DNA from 3 places in the Streptomyces sp. NPDC028331 genome. Region 3 is predicted to be linked to each of the others. Evidence: riboswitches for the same ligand, from Rfam matches in the RefSeq annotation. Region 3 holds a riboswitch; each other region holds the start of a gene.
The links. A riboswitch is a leader RNA that binds a small molecule or an ion and turns the genes downstream of it on or off. The one in region 3 is predicted to bind cobalamin.
Positions count from the first base shown of each region.

Region 1: another riboswitch for cobalamin. It lies ahead of nicT (Nickel transporter NicT); the one in region 3 lies ahead of ACZ4SW_RS04310 (cobalamin biosynthesis protein).
Region 2: another riboswitch for cobalamin. It lies ahead of ACZ4SW_RS27810 (ABC transporter substrate-binding protein); the one in region 3 lies ahead of ACZ4SW_RS04310 (cobalamin biosynthesis protein).

Region 1 covers NZ_JBVHTR010000009.1:73,465-78,420, forward strand. The annotation lists gene ACZ4SW_RS15620 (hypothetical protein) at 1-1,614, shown strand, start outside; gene ACZ4SW_RS15625 (ArsR/SmtB family transcription factor) at 1,656-2,003, opposite strand; cobalamin riboswitch at 2,094-2,303, shown strand; gene nicT (Nickel transporter NicT) at 2,332-3,435, shown strand; gene ACZ4SW_RS15635 (YcnI family copper-binding membrane protein) at 3,458-4,234, opposite strand; gene ACZ4SW_RS15640 (hypothetical protein) at 4,275-4,862, opposite strand.
Region 2 covers NZ_JBVHTR010000022.1:16,142-21,097, reverse strand. The annotation lists gene ACZ4SW_RS27830 (sarcosine oxidase subunit gamma) at 1-474, shown strand, start outside; partial or broken gene ACZ4SW_RS27825 (serine dehydratase beta chain) at 471-686, shown strand; gene ACZ4SW_RS27820 (hypothetical protein) at 803-1,249, opposite strand; gene ACZ4SW_RS27815 (AAA family ATPase) at 1,339-1,863, shown strand; cobalamin riboswitch at 2,046-2,199, shown strand; gene ACZ4SW_RS27810 (ABC transporter substrate-binding protein) at 2,403-3,320, shown strand; gene ACZ4SW_RS27805 (FecCD family ABC transporter permease) at 3,391-4,371, shown strand; gene ACZ4SW_RS27800 (ABC transporter ATP-binding protein) at 4,368-4,956, shown strand, end outside.
Region 3 covers NZ_JBVHTR010000003.1:51,404-56,359, forward strand. The annotation lists gene ACZ4SW_RS04295 (inorganic phosphate transporter) at 1-593, shown strand, start outside; gene ACZ4SW_RS04300 (hypothetical protein) at 607-822, shown strand; gene ACZ4SW_RS04305 (hypothetical protein) at 908-1,216, opposite strand; cobalamin riboswitch at 1,474-1,614, shown strand; gene ACZ4SW_RS04310 (cobalamin biosynthesis protein) at 1,715-2,671, shown strand; gene ACZ4SW_RS04315 (cobyric acid synthase) at 2,668-4,176, shown strand; gene cobN (cobaltochelatase subunit CobN) at 4,173-4,956, shown strand, end outside.

The DNA.
Region 1 (4,956 bases), on a different contig from region 3:
TTGATCAACACGCGCAACGTGTGGAACACCGCCGCCAGCCATCACCCGCCGATCGCCGCGGTGATCTCCGTCTGCTACGCGTCGATCCTGGTCACGGGCGTGCTGACGCTGGTGGTGCGGCGCACCCGCTCGCTGGCCCGGCTGGATCTCGTGGTCCTGGTGACGGCGATCACGCTTCTGTACTGCGCGTCCGCCGTGCTGCACGACTACAGCGACGAGTCGATCCTCACCATCCAGGCCGCCCGCGAGTTGCTGCACGGCAACCCGATGTACGGGCAGGCCTGGCCCTGGCTGTTCGGGCACCACACCACCGTCGCCTACACCCCGACCGTGGACGGCGGTTACGACTACACCTACGGCTATCCGCCGCTGACCGCGCTCCTGACCGCGCCGCTGCTGCGGATCGGTCACGGCGCGCTGCCCGAGGTCCTGGTCCCGACCACCGCGATCGCCCTCGGCGCGGTCGTCATGTGGAAGATGCTGCCGGCGCCGTGGCGCTCGGCGGCCACCATGGTGTGCCTGGGCTTCGGCATGATCCCGATGTACGCCCGGCTCGGCTACCCGGCGGTCGTCGCGCTGGCCTTCCTGATCCCGGTGGTGGTGCGCTGGACACGGATGGGCACGGGCGGGCCGGCCGACTGGGCGCGGGCGGCCTGCCTGGGCGCGGCCTGCGCCGCCCAGCAACTGCCGTGGTTCCTGACGCCGTTCCTGCTCGCCGGCGTCTACGCGGTGCGGCGCGGTGAGCTGGGGGCTCGTGCGGCGGCCCTCGCCGTGGGGCGGATCGTGGGCATCGCGGTCGGGACCTGGCTGCTGATCAACGCGTACTTCATCGTGACCGAGCCGCGCACCTGGCTCGAGGGCATCGCGCTGCCGATCACCCAGGGCGCCATCATCCACGGCCAGGGCCTGGTCGACATCTCCCTGTACTTCACCGACGGCAGCGACCGCCTGAGCTGGTACTCGCACGCGAGCATGCTGCTGCTGGCGGGTCTGCTGGCGCTGTTCGTGCTGTTCGTGCGGCGGCTGGGCCCGGCGGCGACGGTGCTGCCCTGGTGCGCGTTCTTCCTGGCGACCCGTTCGCAGGACGGCTACTACCTGCTGATGACGCCGCTGTGGCTGGCGGCCGCCGTCACCGTGCCGTCCTCCGCGTTCGCCACCGCCTGGCAGCCGCGGCTGCTGCACGGCCGGCGGACGGCCCGCATGGTGCTGGCCGGAGCCCTGGTGGTACCGGCTCTGCTGGCCGTGACGCTCGCGGCGACCGGGGAACCGCCGCTGCGCATGCAGGCCATCGGCTCCACCCGGAAGGCCGCGACCGTCAAGACGCTCACCGTCCGTGTGGACAACACCGGTGACTCCGCCGTCCAGCCCCACTTCATGGTGACCACCGGCCAGGGCATGAGCCTTTGGTGGAAGGTGCTCCAGGGCCCGTCGTCCGTCGGTGCCCACGCCACCGCCACCTACCGGATCCAGGCGCCGGGCAAGGGCTTCGCCGTCCCCAAGAAGGGCGCCCGGGTCCGGCTGCGCGCCTTCACCGGGTCGCCGCTGACGCTGTCGAGCCAGGACATCCACCTGGCGCAGCACAAGGTCAAGTCCAAGCCCTCACCCAAGAAGTGAGGACCAAGGGTGGGGTGAGGGAGCGTTGAGGTGAGAGTTCGTCAGGTGACTTGCTTCAGCAGCTCGTTCACCACGGGATCGGTCACCCGGTAACGGACGATCCGCCCCTCCTTCTCACCCGTCACCACCTCGGCCGTCCGCAGCAGCCGCAGCGCCTGCGAGACGGCCGGGTCGTTCATGCCGGTGGCCACCGCGAGATCGGAGACGGCGAGCGGGCCCGCCCGGTGCAGGGCCAGCAGCAGGGCGAGCCGGCCGGGGTCGGCCAGCAGCGAGAAGCGTTCGGCCCAGGTGCGTACGGCCTCGGGGGCGCCGATGGCCTCGATGGCCTCGCAGACCCGGTGGCCGTCGATGGTGCGCCTGCCGGCGCGGTCGGCGGGGACGAGATGCATGCGCACATTCTCCCAGGTCCGCTGTGTGATCTTCGATACCCCGGAATACCTGCGCAACTGTGCAGTCTTGCAGGCGTTCCGGGGCCGGCCCTAAGGTGGGCGGGCCGTGGTGTTCGGGAAGACCGGTGAAAGCCCCCAGGGGCTCAGGCCGGAGCGGCCCTCGCCACTGTGATCGGGGAGTTCCCGTCCCGTGCCGCCCGCCTCCAGCGGGTGGCGCCACTGGCTGCACGTCGGCCGGGAAGGTTGGGGCGGGCGCGGTGATCCGTCAGCCAGGAGACCGGCCACGGCATCTCACGAAGTGATCCACGAGGTGCTGGAGCGTGACCGCATGACCCTGACCGACCCTGCCCTGCCCAAGGCCGCCTCCTTCCGTTGGCGGCGCGAGGACACCCTGCGGACCGCCGGACTGCTGGCGGTGGTCGCGGCCCTGCACGTGGCGGCGTTCGGGGTGCTGTTCCTGCTGGTCGCGCCCGAGCACTACCAGGTCGGCTCCAAGGCGTTCGGCGTCGGACTCGGCGTCACCGCCTACACCCTGGGCATGCGGCACGCCTTCGACGCCGACCACATCGCCGCCATCGACAACACCACCCGCAAGCTGATGGCGGACGGCAAGCGCCCGGTGTCGGTCGGGTTCTGGTTCGCGCTCGGGCACTCCAGCGTGGTGGTGGTGCTCGCCGCGCTGATCGCCGGGGGCACCCGGCTGGCCGGTCGGCTGATGAACGACGACTCCCGTACGCACCAGGTGCTCGGGGTGCTGGGCACGACGATCTCCGGCTCGTTCCTCTACCTCATCGCGGCCCTCAACCTGGTGGCGCTGGTGGGCATCCTGCGGGTGTTCCGGGCGATGCGGGCGGGGGCGTACGACGAGACGGAGCTCGAACAGCACCTGGACTCCCGGGGGTTCATGAACCGCATCCTGGGCCGCCTCACCAGGTCCATCAGCCGCCCCGGGCAGATGTTCCCGCTCGGTTTCCTGTTCGGCCTGGGCTTCGACACGGCGACCGAGGTCACGCTGATGGTGATGGCGGGCAGCGGGGCGGCGGCCGGGCTGCCCTGGTACGCCGTCCTGTGCCTGCCGCTGCTGTTCGCGGCCGGGATGAGCCTGTTCGACACCCTCGACGGCACGTTCATGAACTTCGCCTACCAGTGGGCGTTCTCCAACCCGGTGCGCAAGGTGTTCTACAACCTCACCATCACCGGTCTGTCGATCGCGGTGGCCTTCCTGATCGGCACGATCGAGCTGGTCGGAGTGCTGCACGACAAGCTCGACCTGCACGACGCGGTGACGGGCTGGATCGCCGGGCTCGACCTCGACAACGTGGGCTTCGTCATCGTCGGGCTGTTCGTCGTGGTGTGGGCGGCGGCCCTCGCGTACTGGCGGCTGGCGAAGGTCGAGGAGCGCTGGGCCCCCCGCCCCGCCGACGGCGGGTGACGCCGACGGGGCGGGGCCCCGGTCACTCGGACGCGGAGGTGCCGGAGGAGCCGGTGGATTCGGAGGATCCGGCGGTGCGGCCGCGGGCGAGGGAGAAGCCCGCGGCGGCCAGCCCGAGCACGCCGACGACCAGACCGGCGATGCCGAGCCCCCGGGCGGTGGAGTCACTGGTGGCGGCGGCCTTCGTCGTGGCGGCGCTCGGCTTCTCCTCGGTGCCGGCTTCAGCCGCGGTGGAACCGCCGCCCTCCGCCGTGCCCTGGGCGGTCAGCTTGAGCACCGGCGCCGGGTTCTCCGGCTCGTCCTGCCCCTTCTGGGCCTCCTCGATCCAGCGGACGACGTTTCCGTCGGAGTAGGTCTGCAGCGTCTTGAACGTCAACTTGTCCGTGTTGTCCGGGAGTTGACCGAAGGCCACGTTGAAGTCCTGGTACTGGCCGTGCCGGATGCGGCCGCCGGTCCAGGTGATCTGGGAGACCGCGTCGGTGATGGTGCCGTCGTCCGTCTTGACCGGTGTCTTGAGCTTGGTGGTGGTCACCTGCGCCGTCCAGCCGTCCTGCGGGGTGACCAGCACGCCCAGGACCGGGTGGTCGGTGGGCAGGAAGACCTGCACCTTGGTGGTCGCGGCGGTGTCCTCCTCATTGGGCACCCGGAAGGTGAGCACGCCGTCCGTGGCGCCCTTGGGGTAGCTCTCGGGGTGGACGGTGACGTGTGCGAAGGCGGCTCCGGCCGTGGTGAGGACACCGGCGGCGGCGAGCGCGGCGACGGTGGTGGCGCGGCGCAGGGTGGTACGCGTCAGGGACATGGGTGGGCAAGCTCCGTACGTGCGTTCGGTGTTGGGGGGTTCAGACGGTGTACGGGGCCGCCGGGGGCGGGCCGCGCCGGTACAGCGCGTGGCGGAGCAGCGCCTGCCCCGGGAGGCGGCGTCGTCGGGCGTACGGGCGCGGCGGCCTGACGTACGCGGGCAGCGGTGCCGTACACCACCGGACGGCGAGGCGCGGGACGAGGGCGGCGGCCTTGCGCAGCACCGACCACAGGGCGGCCTCGCCGCGCCGCAGGCACCAGGAGGCCAGCAGGGCGGCGGCCAGGTGCGCGGCGACGGCGTGCGAGGTCATGGCGTGCGGCGGGACGGCCATGCGCATGCCCTGCGCCATGCCCGGCATGCTCATCGCCATCCGCGTCGGCTCGGCCGCCGCGAAGCCGAGGTGGAACCCGCCCTGCACGAGGAGCATGGCGAGGGTGATGCCGGTCAGCGAGCGCTCCCGCCCGGCGAGCGCGGCGGCGGCGGTGAACACGGGCAGGAACCCGGCCGCGTCCACCCACACCGGCGGCACCGCGCCGGTGGCCAGCGTGTGTCCGCCGACGGCGAGCAGCACGCACACGACGGCGAACACCGCCGCGCGCAGGCTCCGTACCGCCCAGGACACGTCCATGGGGTGGGATCCTGCCATGCACGCCTGCGCGACGACCGCTTTTCGGGGCTTCCGTGGTGTCGGTCTCCACGCCGTCGGTGCGGATCACGACCGG
Region 2 (4,956 bases), on a different contig from region 3:
GAGCCCGGCAGTCCTGCGGCGAAGGCCGTCGAGGCCTGCCTCGACATCACGCTGCCGGGCCCGGTGCGCGCCGAGATGTCGGGCGACGTCAAGGCACTGTGGATGGGCCCGGACGAATGGCTGCTGGTGGCTCCCGACGGCCGGCGGCAGGACCTTCTCACTCGGCTGCGTTCGGCCATCGGTGAGGACGACTTCGCCACCGTCACCGACGTCTCCGCGCAGCGCACCACGCTGGCCCTGTCGGGGCACCTCGTCCGCAAGGTACTGGCGCACGGTTGTGCCATCGATCTGGATCCCCGGGTGACACCCGTCGGTTCCTGCCCGACCACGCTGCTGGCCCAGGCGCCGGTCACCCTCGTGGTGCGAGGAGAAGGAGCGTCCAGCGTCTGGCTGCTGGTGCGCGCCTCGTTCGCGTCCTACCTCGCCACCTGGCTGCTCGACGCCTGCACGGAGTACCGGGGAAGCACCGGATGAGCATCAGCGTCTTCGACATGTTCAAGGTCGGCATCGGCCCCTCCAGCTCCCACACCGTCGGCCCCATGCGTGCTGCGCACTCCTTCGCGTACGCCCTGGAGCAGGACGGCCTGCTGGAGGAGACGAGCCACGTACGTGTCGAGCTGTTCGGCTCGCTGGGCGCCACCGGGCACGGGCCGGCGGGCCAACCCGGGGTCGTCTTGCAGGGGCTCTGGCCGAACCCCGCGCAACGGCGCGGATTGCGGCAAAGGACCGGGCCCCGCCGCGATGGCGGGGCCCGGTCGCTCGTTCCCGGTACGCGGTCGCGGTCGGCCGGTCGGCCGCCGCCTCACTCCGGTCGCTCGTGCGGCGCCTTGTCCTCCGCGGGATAGAAGGCCGCGGGGAATTGGGGATCCGCGACCGTGAACGGCTGGAACCCGGCGTCCGCGATCGTCCGGTAGATGAACTCGGGGACGGACATGGCGAGCTGGTGCCACTGCTCACCGTATTCCAGCCATGCGACCAGCGGCCAGGTGGCGGGGTCGGCCGTGCTGTCGGCGAGCCAGTAGAACCTGCCCGCCGTCTCCGACCTGCCCCACATGATCAGGCCCTTGCCCTCGGCCGGCTGGTAGAGGGTGAACGGGCTGAAGTACCGGGCCATCCACTCCGGATCTCGCTCGGAGTCCTCGCGCAGACCCTGCCAGAAGCGCAGGCGGGAGTCCGTGCCCTCACCGCCGTGCAGGGCGAACAGATAGTAGGAGAACGATCCCGGCCCGACCGGTTGAGGCAGCGTCATTGTCGCCAACGAGGCATTCGGCTTGTCACACGTGTTTCTTCCGCAGACCATCGGTCACCCGCGGCCCGTCGGGGCTAGCCTCGATTCTCGTGATCGTATGGCTCAACGGCACCCACGGCGCCGGCAAGACGACGACCAGTGCGCTCGTGCAGCGGATGCTCCCGGACTCACGGGTGTTCGACGCCGAGAAAGTCGGCGAGACACTCATGGACATCAAGCCGGGACTGCCCGCGACGGACAACTTCCAGCACTGGCCGCCGTGGCGGCCCCTCGTGGTCGAGACCGCCCGACGCGTCCTCGACTACACCGGCGGCATCCTGGTGATGCCCATGACGATCCTGGTCGAGCAGTACTGGCGCGAGATCAGCTCGGGCCTTGCCCAGCACGCCATTCCCGTCCGGCACTTCGTCCTCCATGCCGACCAGGAGACCCTCCGCGGGCGCATCGCGCGCGACACCGTTCTTGGCCCCAACTCCCCGTTCCGTCTCCAATACCTCGAGCCCTACGCGGAGGCGGCCCGAACGTGGCTGCACGCCGAAGCGGAGGTCGTCGACACCACACACCTCACACCCGCCCAGGCTGCCCAGCAGATCGTAGAGGCCGTCAAGAGGTGAGAGAACGACCTTCCGGCGTCAAACCTCGTACATGACAACAAGCCTGCTATGTGGCCGGTCGGGCCGTGGGCGTCGACCAGTCCGGGGTTGATGCCGAGCTTGAAGCCGCCGGGCAGCGGCTTGCCCTCCCGACACCGCGTCGGTCCGGAAAGCGGCCGACGTGCTAGTGTGCGGCGGTCGGAAATCTGCATGGTCATGCAGGTTTTCCGGCAGCGCGTCAGGCAGCGAAGCCGGTGACGCCCGTGCCATGCGGGCCAGTCCGGCGCTGTCCCGCAACTGTGAGGGCCGCCTCAACCAGGGCCCAAGCCAGGTCGCCTCCTGCCGCGCTACGACATCGACCCTCGTGGGAAGGGCGATCCGTCTCCGTCGGCGCGCGTTCGACGCGGCCCGTCGACGGATTGGCTTCTTCCCGTGCTTTCGGGAGGAAGTGCCGCATGGCACACCAACCTGCTCGGCTTCGGCGACCTGTCCGGCTTCGGCCTCGTCGGCGCAAGCCGCTCGTCCACGCCCTGTCGGCGGCAACCGCCCTGATCGCGGCCGTGGCTTTCGTCGCCGGCTGCAGCTCCAAGAGCTCCGGCACCGCCGCGTCGACCGCTTCGGCATCCGGATCGTCCGCCGCCGCGTCGTTCCCCGTGACGGTGACTCCGGCGAACGGCAAGGTCACCGTCAAGAGCCGACCGCGGCGCATCGTGTCGCTCTCACCGACCGCGACCGAGGACCTGTACGCCATCGGCGCAGGCAAGCAGGTCGTCGCGGTGGACGCGAACTCCGACCATCCGGCCGGCGCGCCAGTCACCAGTCTCAGCGGACTGACCCCGAACATCGAGGCGATCGTGAAGTACGACCCGGACCTGGTCGTCGCCTCGCAGGATTCCGGCGGACTGGTCGCCGGACTGCGCAAGCTGGACGTGCCCGTGCTGATCGAGCCTGCGGCGGCGACAATCGACGACGCCTACCGCCAGATCGAGCAGCTCGGCCGGGCCACCGGCCACGCAGCGCAGGCCGCACGATCCGTCGCCGGTATGAAGTCCGCGATAGCCGCCACGGTCAAGCAGGCCGGCTCCGACCATGCGAACCTGAGCTACTACTGGGAGCTGGGTGCCAGCCCCTACTACTCGGTGACCTCCTCGACCTTCGTCGGACAGATAGCATCCCTGTTCGGCCTGAAGAACATCGCCGACAAGGCGGACAAGGCCTCCGACGGCGGATATCCCGAGCTGGCCCAGGAGTACATCGTCTCGGCGCAGCCGCAGTTGATATTCCTCTCGGACGGGTCGTCCGACGGCGGGCAGACCCCTGCGATCGTCGCGGCCCGGCCCGGCTGGTCGGGGATTCCGGCGGTGAAGAACAAGAGGATCATCAGCCTGGACGCTGACGTCGCCTCCCGCTGGGGCCCGCGTCTGCCCCAACTGGTCGCGCAGATCGCGCAGGCGGTCCAGAAGGCCTCCGCCCGGTGACGCGAGGCGGGCAGTGGCTGTGAGCAGGGTCGGAACGCGCTCTCGCACCGTGCGGGTCTACGGAATCGCGGTGGCTTTCCTCGCCGCCGCGGTGCTTGTCGGTGCGATGGCGGGGGCGGCGGCCGTCAGTCCGCTGGCGACGGCCACCGCGTTGCTGGACCGGGTGCCGTGGGTCCATCTGCCCTCGGGGCTCAGCCCGCTGGAGAGTGCCGTGCTCTTCCAGATCCGGCTGCCACGCGTGGTGCTCGCAGCGGTGGTCGGCGGCGCGCTCTCGCTCGCCGGCGCGGGCTACCAGGGCGTGTTCCGCAACCCCCTGGTCGACTCCTCGCTGCTGGGCGCGTCGGCGGGTGCCGGCCTCGGCGCGACGGTCGCCATCGTCTCCCTGGGCGGTACGGCACCGGCGGCCGTGCCCGTGGCCGCGTTCGTCGGGTCGCTGGCCGGGGTCACCATCGCCTACCTGGCCGGCGTGGCGGGCGGGCCGGGCACCTCGACACTCCTGCTCGCCGGACTGGCGGTCTCGATGTTCCTGACCGCCGTCCAGACCTACGTCCTCCAGCGCTCCAGCCAGGACATCCAGCAGGTCTACTCCTGGCTGCTGGGCTCCCTGTCCGCCGCCACATGGCACCAGACGGTGGAGATCCTGCCCTACACGGCGGCCGCCGTCGTGGTCGTGCTGCTGCACGGCCGCCATCTCGACGTGCTGTCCGTCGGCGACGAGGAGAGCCGCGCCCTCGGCATGCACCCGGGCCGCATCCGGCTGGCCGTCGTGGCCGCCTGCGCACTGGCCGCGGCGAGCGCCGTGGCGGTGAGCGGGCTGATCGGCTTCGTCGGGATCGTCGTTCCGCATGCGGTGCGCCGACTGGCCGGCGCCTCCTATCGGCTCGTCCTTCCGCTGTCCCTGCTGTTCGGCGCCGGATTCCTGGTCCTCGCCGACGCTCTGGCCCGCACCGTTGTGGCACCGGCCGAACTGCCCATCGGCGTCGTCACCGCACTGATCGGCTCTCCGGCATTCCTATGGATCCTGCGCTCCACCCGGTCGGTGCGCACATGAGCGAACTCGCCGGAAACGGGCTCGACGTGGCAGGGCTCGATGTCGACCTGGACCGCGCCCCGGTCGTGCGCGCGGTGTCCTTCGCCCTCGCCCCGGGCGGCTGGCTGGCGCTGATCGGCCCCAACGGGGCGGGCAAGTCGACGCTGCTCCGCGCCGTCGCCGGTCTGCTCCCCCATCGCGGCACGGTCGTCGTCGGCGGCACCGACGTCGGGCGCCTGCGCGCCCGGGAGAGGGCCCGGCTGATCGCCTACGTGCCGCAGGCACCCGTACTGCCGCCGGACATGACGGTCCAGGAGTACGTGCTGCTGGGCCGCACGCCCCACCTCGGCTACCTCGCGAGCCCCGGTGAACGCGACCGCCAGGCCGCGGCGCGCACGCTGGCCGCGCTCGACCTCACCCACCATGCCGCTCGCCGTCTGTCCGTGCTCTCCGGCGGCGAGCGGCAACGCGCCGCGCTCGCCCGGGCCCTGGCCCAGGAACCCCGGCTGCTGCTCCTCGACGAACCCACCTCCGCGCTCGACCTCGGACACCAGCAGCACGTTCTCGACCTCGTGGACGAGCTGCGCGGCACGCGGCGCCTGACCG
Region 3 (4,956 bases):
TCCGCACCCTCGGCAAGGGCCTGACGGACCTGGCGCCGCAGCAGGGCTTCGCCGCCCAGACCAGCGCGGCGACCGCGATCCTCGCCTCCTCGCACCTCGGCTTCTCCCTCTCCACCACCCAGGTGTGCTCCGGCGCCGTCATGGGCGCGGGCCTCGGCCGCAAGGGCGGCGTGGTCCGCTGGTCCACCGCGACCCGGATGCTCGCCGCGTGGGTTCTGACGCTCCCGGCGGCCGGCCTGGTCGGCGCGGGCGCCGAACTCCTCACCAAGCAGGGCACCTGGGGCACGGCCACCACCGGCGTACTGCTGGTCGCCGGCGCCGGCGTCATCTGGACCCTGTCCCGCCGCAAGCCGGTCACGGTCGACAACGTCAACGACGTCGAGACGGAGCCCGCGGGTGTCGTCACCGCGGCGATCGCCGCGGTCATCCCGCCCCCGGCGGGTCCGGTCACCACGGCCGACGCCCCCGAGGTCACCGTCGAGGCGCCCGGCACCGTCGTGGCGGACACGGACGCCACCACCGACCTGCAGACCACCATCCCGGCCCCGGACTCCGGCACCTCCGCCGAGCCGGCTCCCGCCGCCACGGTTTAAGGAATCACCACTCATGAAGATCGACTGGGCAGCCCTCGGCTCCGTCTTCGGCGTCAGCCTCGCGGTCACCGTGGCCCTGGTGGGCCTGTTCACCCTGGGCGTCGTCGGCCTCACCAAGAAGGACTCGGCCCGGGGCGGCACGGCCGCCCTGGCGGCCACCGGCGCCTACGCCTGCTTCGCGGCGTGCGCGGCGGCGGTCGCGTACGGGATCCACCTGATCGTCGCCTGACGGCGGGAGCAGTCCGCAGTCGCCCCCGCAGCGGTGTGCTGCGGGGGCTTCTCACGTCCCCGGGCTCAAAGGGCCGCCCCCGCGGTCAAGGGGTCCGCGAGTCCCGTTGCCGGACGGCCGCCCTCGCCCGGCCCAGTACGCGCAGGCGCTCCGTGACCGGGGTGAGGCCCCACCACAGCCCCGCGCAGGTGGCGGCCGCGATGGTGACCACCAGCCAGACCAGGGCCCGCGCCGGGGTTCCGGGCACCAGCAGTGCCGCCAGCGCACCGATTCCGACCGCGAACATCCCCGTCGTCAGCGAGAAGAGCGCCAGCGGAGCCGCTGCCGCCAGCGAAGGGTGCGGCGCGTGGGGACCTCCCGCGCCGGACGAGAATTCCTTGGCCCTGTCCCCCATGCGGGTCCCTCCCGTCCTCCGGACGGTTCGCTCGGACGCCGTCCACTGCCGGGTTTCTCGAGTCCCGCCAGCAAAGCACACCCCGCCGGGCGGCGAAAGACGAGCACCGGGCCGGTGCGCCGTTTCGCGTCATGCGCCGGAACGCGCCCCCTGCGACCGCCACTTCGCCACGAAAGCACCGATTCGGGTGACTGACGTGATTTCAGCGGTGTGGAACTCAGCACACCGCAGCACCGCAGGTCAAGAGCAAGTTGACGGCTGTTCTGGGCGCGTGGTGGACTGCCGGAGCCAGTACGGCGGCAGGAGAGGAAGCCGGTGCGAGTCCGGCGCGGTCCCGCCACTGTCACCGGGGAAGAGGTCCCCGGGAGCCAGGAACTCTCGCCGCCGGTCTCGTCGAACCAGGGCGTGGACACCCTGAGTGAGGACATATCGCCATGCGCGGCTGCCGATTGAGGTTCTGTCACCGGGCCCTGACCGACCCCACGGTCGGCTGAGCCGATGGGTGCCGATCGCGTCTTCGCGTACGGCGCCGCCGCCGGACTCCTCGGTGACCTCCTGCTGGGCGATCCTCGCCGCGGGCATCCGGTCGCCGCGTTCGGGCGGGCGGCGGCGGCCGTGGAGCGGGTGCTGTGGCGGGACCACCGCGGCTGGGGCGCGCTGCACACCGCCGTGTGCGCCGGGGGCGCCGTGACGCTGGCGGCGCTCGCCTCGTCCGCCGTACGCCCCTCCCGTACCGCCGCCACGGCCCTGACCGCCGCCGCCACCTGGGCCGTGGTCGGAGGCACGTCGCTCGCCCGGGAGGCCCGGGCCATCGGGCGCGCCCTCGAAGCGGGGGACGTCGAGGCCGCGCGCGCCCGGCTGCCGCATCTGTGCGGGCGGGATCCGCAAGCGCTGGACGCGGACGGGATCGCCCGGGCGGTCGTCGAGTCCGTCGCCGAGAACACCTCCGACGCCGTCGTGGGCGCGCTCACCTGGGGAGCCGTCGCCGGGGTGCCCGGCCTCGCGGGTTTCCGCGCCGTCAACACGCTCGACGCCATGGTCGGCCACAAGTCGCCCCGCTACCGGCGCTACGGATGGGCCTCGGCCCGCCTCGACGACGTCGCGGGCTGGCCGGGGGCACGGCTCACCGCCATTCTCGCGGCACTGGCGGGCCCCGACCCGCGGGGCGCGGTGCGGGCCTGGCGTTCCGACGCCGCGAAGCACCCGAGCCCCAACGCAGGCCCCGTGGAGGCGTCGTTCGCGGGCGCCCTCGGCGTGCGGCTGGGCGGGACGCTCTCGTACGGGGGGCGCGTGGAGCACCGGCCCGTGCTCAACGCGGCGGGGCGCGCCGTCCGTACGGACGACATCGAGCGGGCCGTACGGCTCTCCCGGCGCGTGAGCGGGCTGGCGCTCGGCATCACGGTCGCCGGGCGCCTGGCGGCCCGAAGGCTTCTCGCGAAGGGACGGACGTCATGAGCGGCGGACTCCTCGTCGCCGGTACCACCTCCGACGCCGGCAAGTCCGTCGTCACCGCCGGGATCTGCCGCTGGCTCGTACGGCAGGGGGTCGAGGTCGCGCCGTTCAAGGCGCAGAACATGTCCCTCAACTCCTTCGTCACGCGCGAGGGCGCCGAGATCGGGCGGGCGCAGGCCATGCAGGCCCAGGCGTGCCGCATCGAGCCGACCGCGCTGATGAACCCCGTGCTGCTCAAGCCGGGCGGCGAGCAGAGCAGCCAGGTCGTGCTGCTGGGCAAACCGGTCGGCGAGCTGAGCGCGCGCGGGTACCACGGAGGGCGGCAGCAGCAGCTCCTCGGCACCGTGCTGGACTGCCTGGCCGAGCTGCGGGGCACGTATGACGCGGTGATCTGTGAGGGGGCCGGCAGTCCGGCGGAGATCAACCTGCGGCGTACCGACATCGTGAACATGGGGATCGCCCGCAACGCCAAGCTGCCCGTCCTCGTCGTCGGCGACATCGACCGCGGGGGTGTCTTCGCCTCCTTCTTCGGGACCGTCGCGCTGCTGTCGCCCGAGGACCAGGAACTCGTCGCCGGGTTCCTGGTGAACAAGTTCCGCGGGGACGTCAGCCTGCTGGAACCGGGCCTCGACATGCTGCGGGACCTCACCGGGCGGCGCACCTACGGCGTCCTGCCCTTCCGGCACGGGCTCGGGATCGACGAGGAGGACGGACTCAGGGTGTCCCTGCGGGGGGCGGTCCGCGAGTCCGAGGTGACCGCGCCCGTCGGCGAGGACGTGCTGCGCGTCGCCGTCTGCGCGATTCCCCTCATGTCGAACTTCACGGACGTGGACGCGCTGGCCGCCGAGCCGGGTGTGGTGGTCCGGTTCGTGGACCGGCCGGAGGAACTGGCGGACGCCGACCTCGTGGTGATCCCGGGGACCCGGGGCACCGTTCGCGCCCTGGAGTGGCTGCGCGAGCGCGGTCTCGCGGACGCCCTCGTCCGAAGGGCCGCGGAAGGGCGGCCGATCCTCGGCGTCTGCGGCGGCTTCCAGATCCTCGGCGAGCACATCGAGGACGAGGTGGAGAGCCGCAGGGGGCATGTGGACGGGCTCGGGGTGCTGCCCGTGCGGGTGCGGTTCGCGCGGGAGAAGACGCTGACCCGGCCGGCGGGGGAAGCCCTCGGCGAGCCCGTCGAGGGGTACGAGATCCATCACGGGGTCGCCGACATCACCGGCGGCACCCCCTTCCTGGACGGCTGCCGGGTCGGGCAGACCTGGGGCACCCACTGGCACGGCTCCCTGGAGTCGGACGGCTTCCGGCGGGCCTTCCTGCGCGAGGTGGCGGCCGCCGCGGGCCGCCGCTTCGTGCCGGCCGCCGACACCTCGTTCGCCGCGCTGCGCGAGGAGCAGCTCGACCGGCTCGGCGACCTGATCGAACAGCACGCGGACACGGACGCGCTGTGGCGGCTCATCGAGTCGGGCGCGCCGCAAGGACTGCCTTTCATCCCCCCGGGAGCGCCCGCATGAGCACAGTGTTGTTGTTGTCGACCGCCGACACCGATCTGCTGGCGGCCCGTGCCTCCGGCGCGCCCTACCGGATCGGCAACCCGACCCGGGTGGACGTCGCCGAGGAGCTTCCCGGGCTGATCGAGGGCGCGGACATCGCCGTCGTCCGTCTGCTGGGCGGCAAGCGCGCCTGGGAGGACGGGCTGGCCCGGCTGAAGGCGTCCGGCATCCCGACCGTGCTGCTCGGCGGGGAGGCCGTGCCCGACGCCGAGTTGATGGCGGAGTCGTCCGTACCGGCCGGGGTGGTGGCGGAGGCGCTGAAGTACCTCGTCGAGGGCGGCCCGGCCAACCTCACCGAACTCGCCCGGTTCCTGTCCGACACGGTGCTGCTGACCGGCGAGGGGTTCGACGGGCCGAGCAAGATGCCGGAGTACGGCCTCCACGGCGACCGCCCGTTCGCCGAGGGGCGCCCGACCGTCGGTGTGCTCTTCTACCGGGCCCACGAACTCAGCGGCAACACCGCCTTCGTGGACACCCTGTGCGAGGCGATCGAGGCGCAGGGCGCCAACGCCCTCCCGGTGTACTGCGGTTCGCTGCGCGGCGCCGACGACGGGCTGTACGAGATCCTGGGCCGGGCGGACGCCCTGGTGGCCACGGTCCTCGCGGCCGGCGGCACGCACGCCTCGCAGGCCTCGGCCGGCGGTGACGAGGAATCCTGGGACATCGGCGCGCTCGCCGAGATGGACATCCCCGTCCTGCAAGGGCTGTGCCTGACCTCCTCACGGGCCGCGTGGGAGGAGT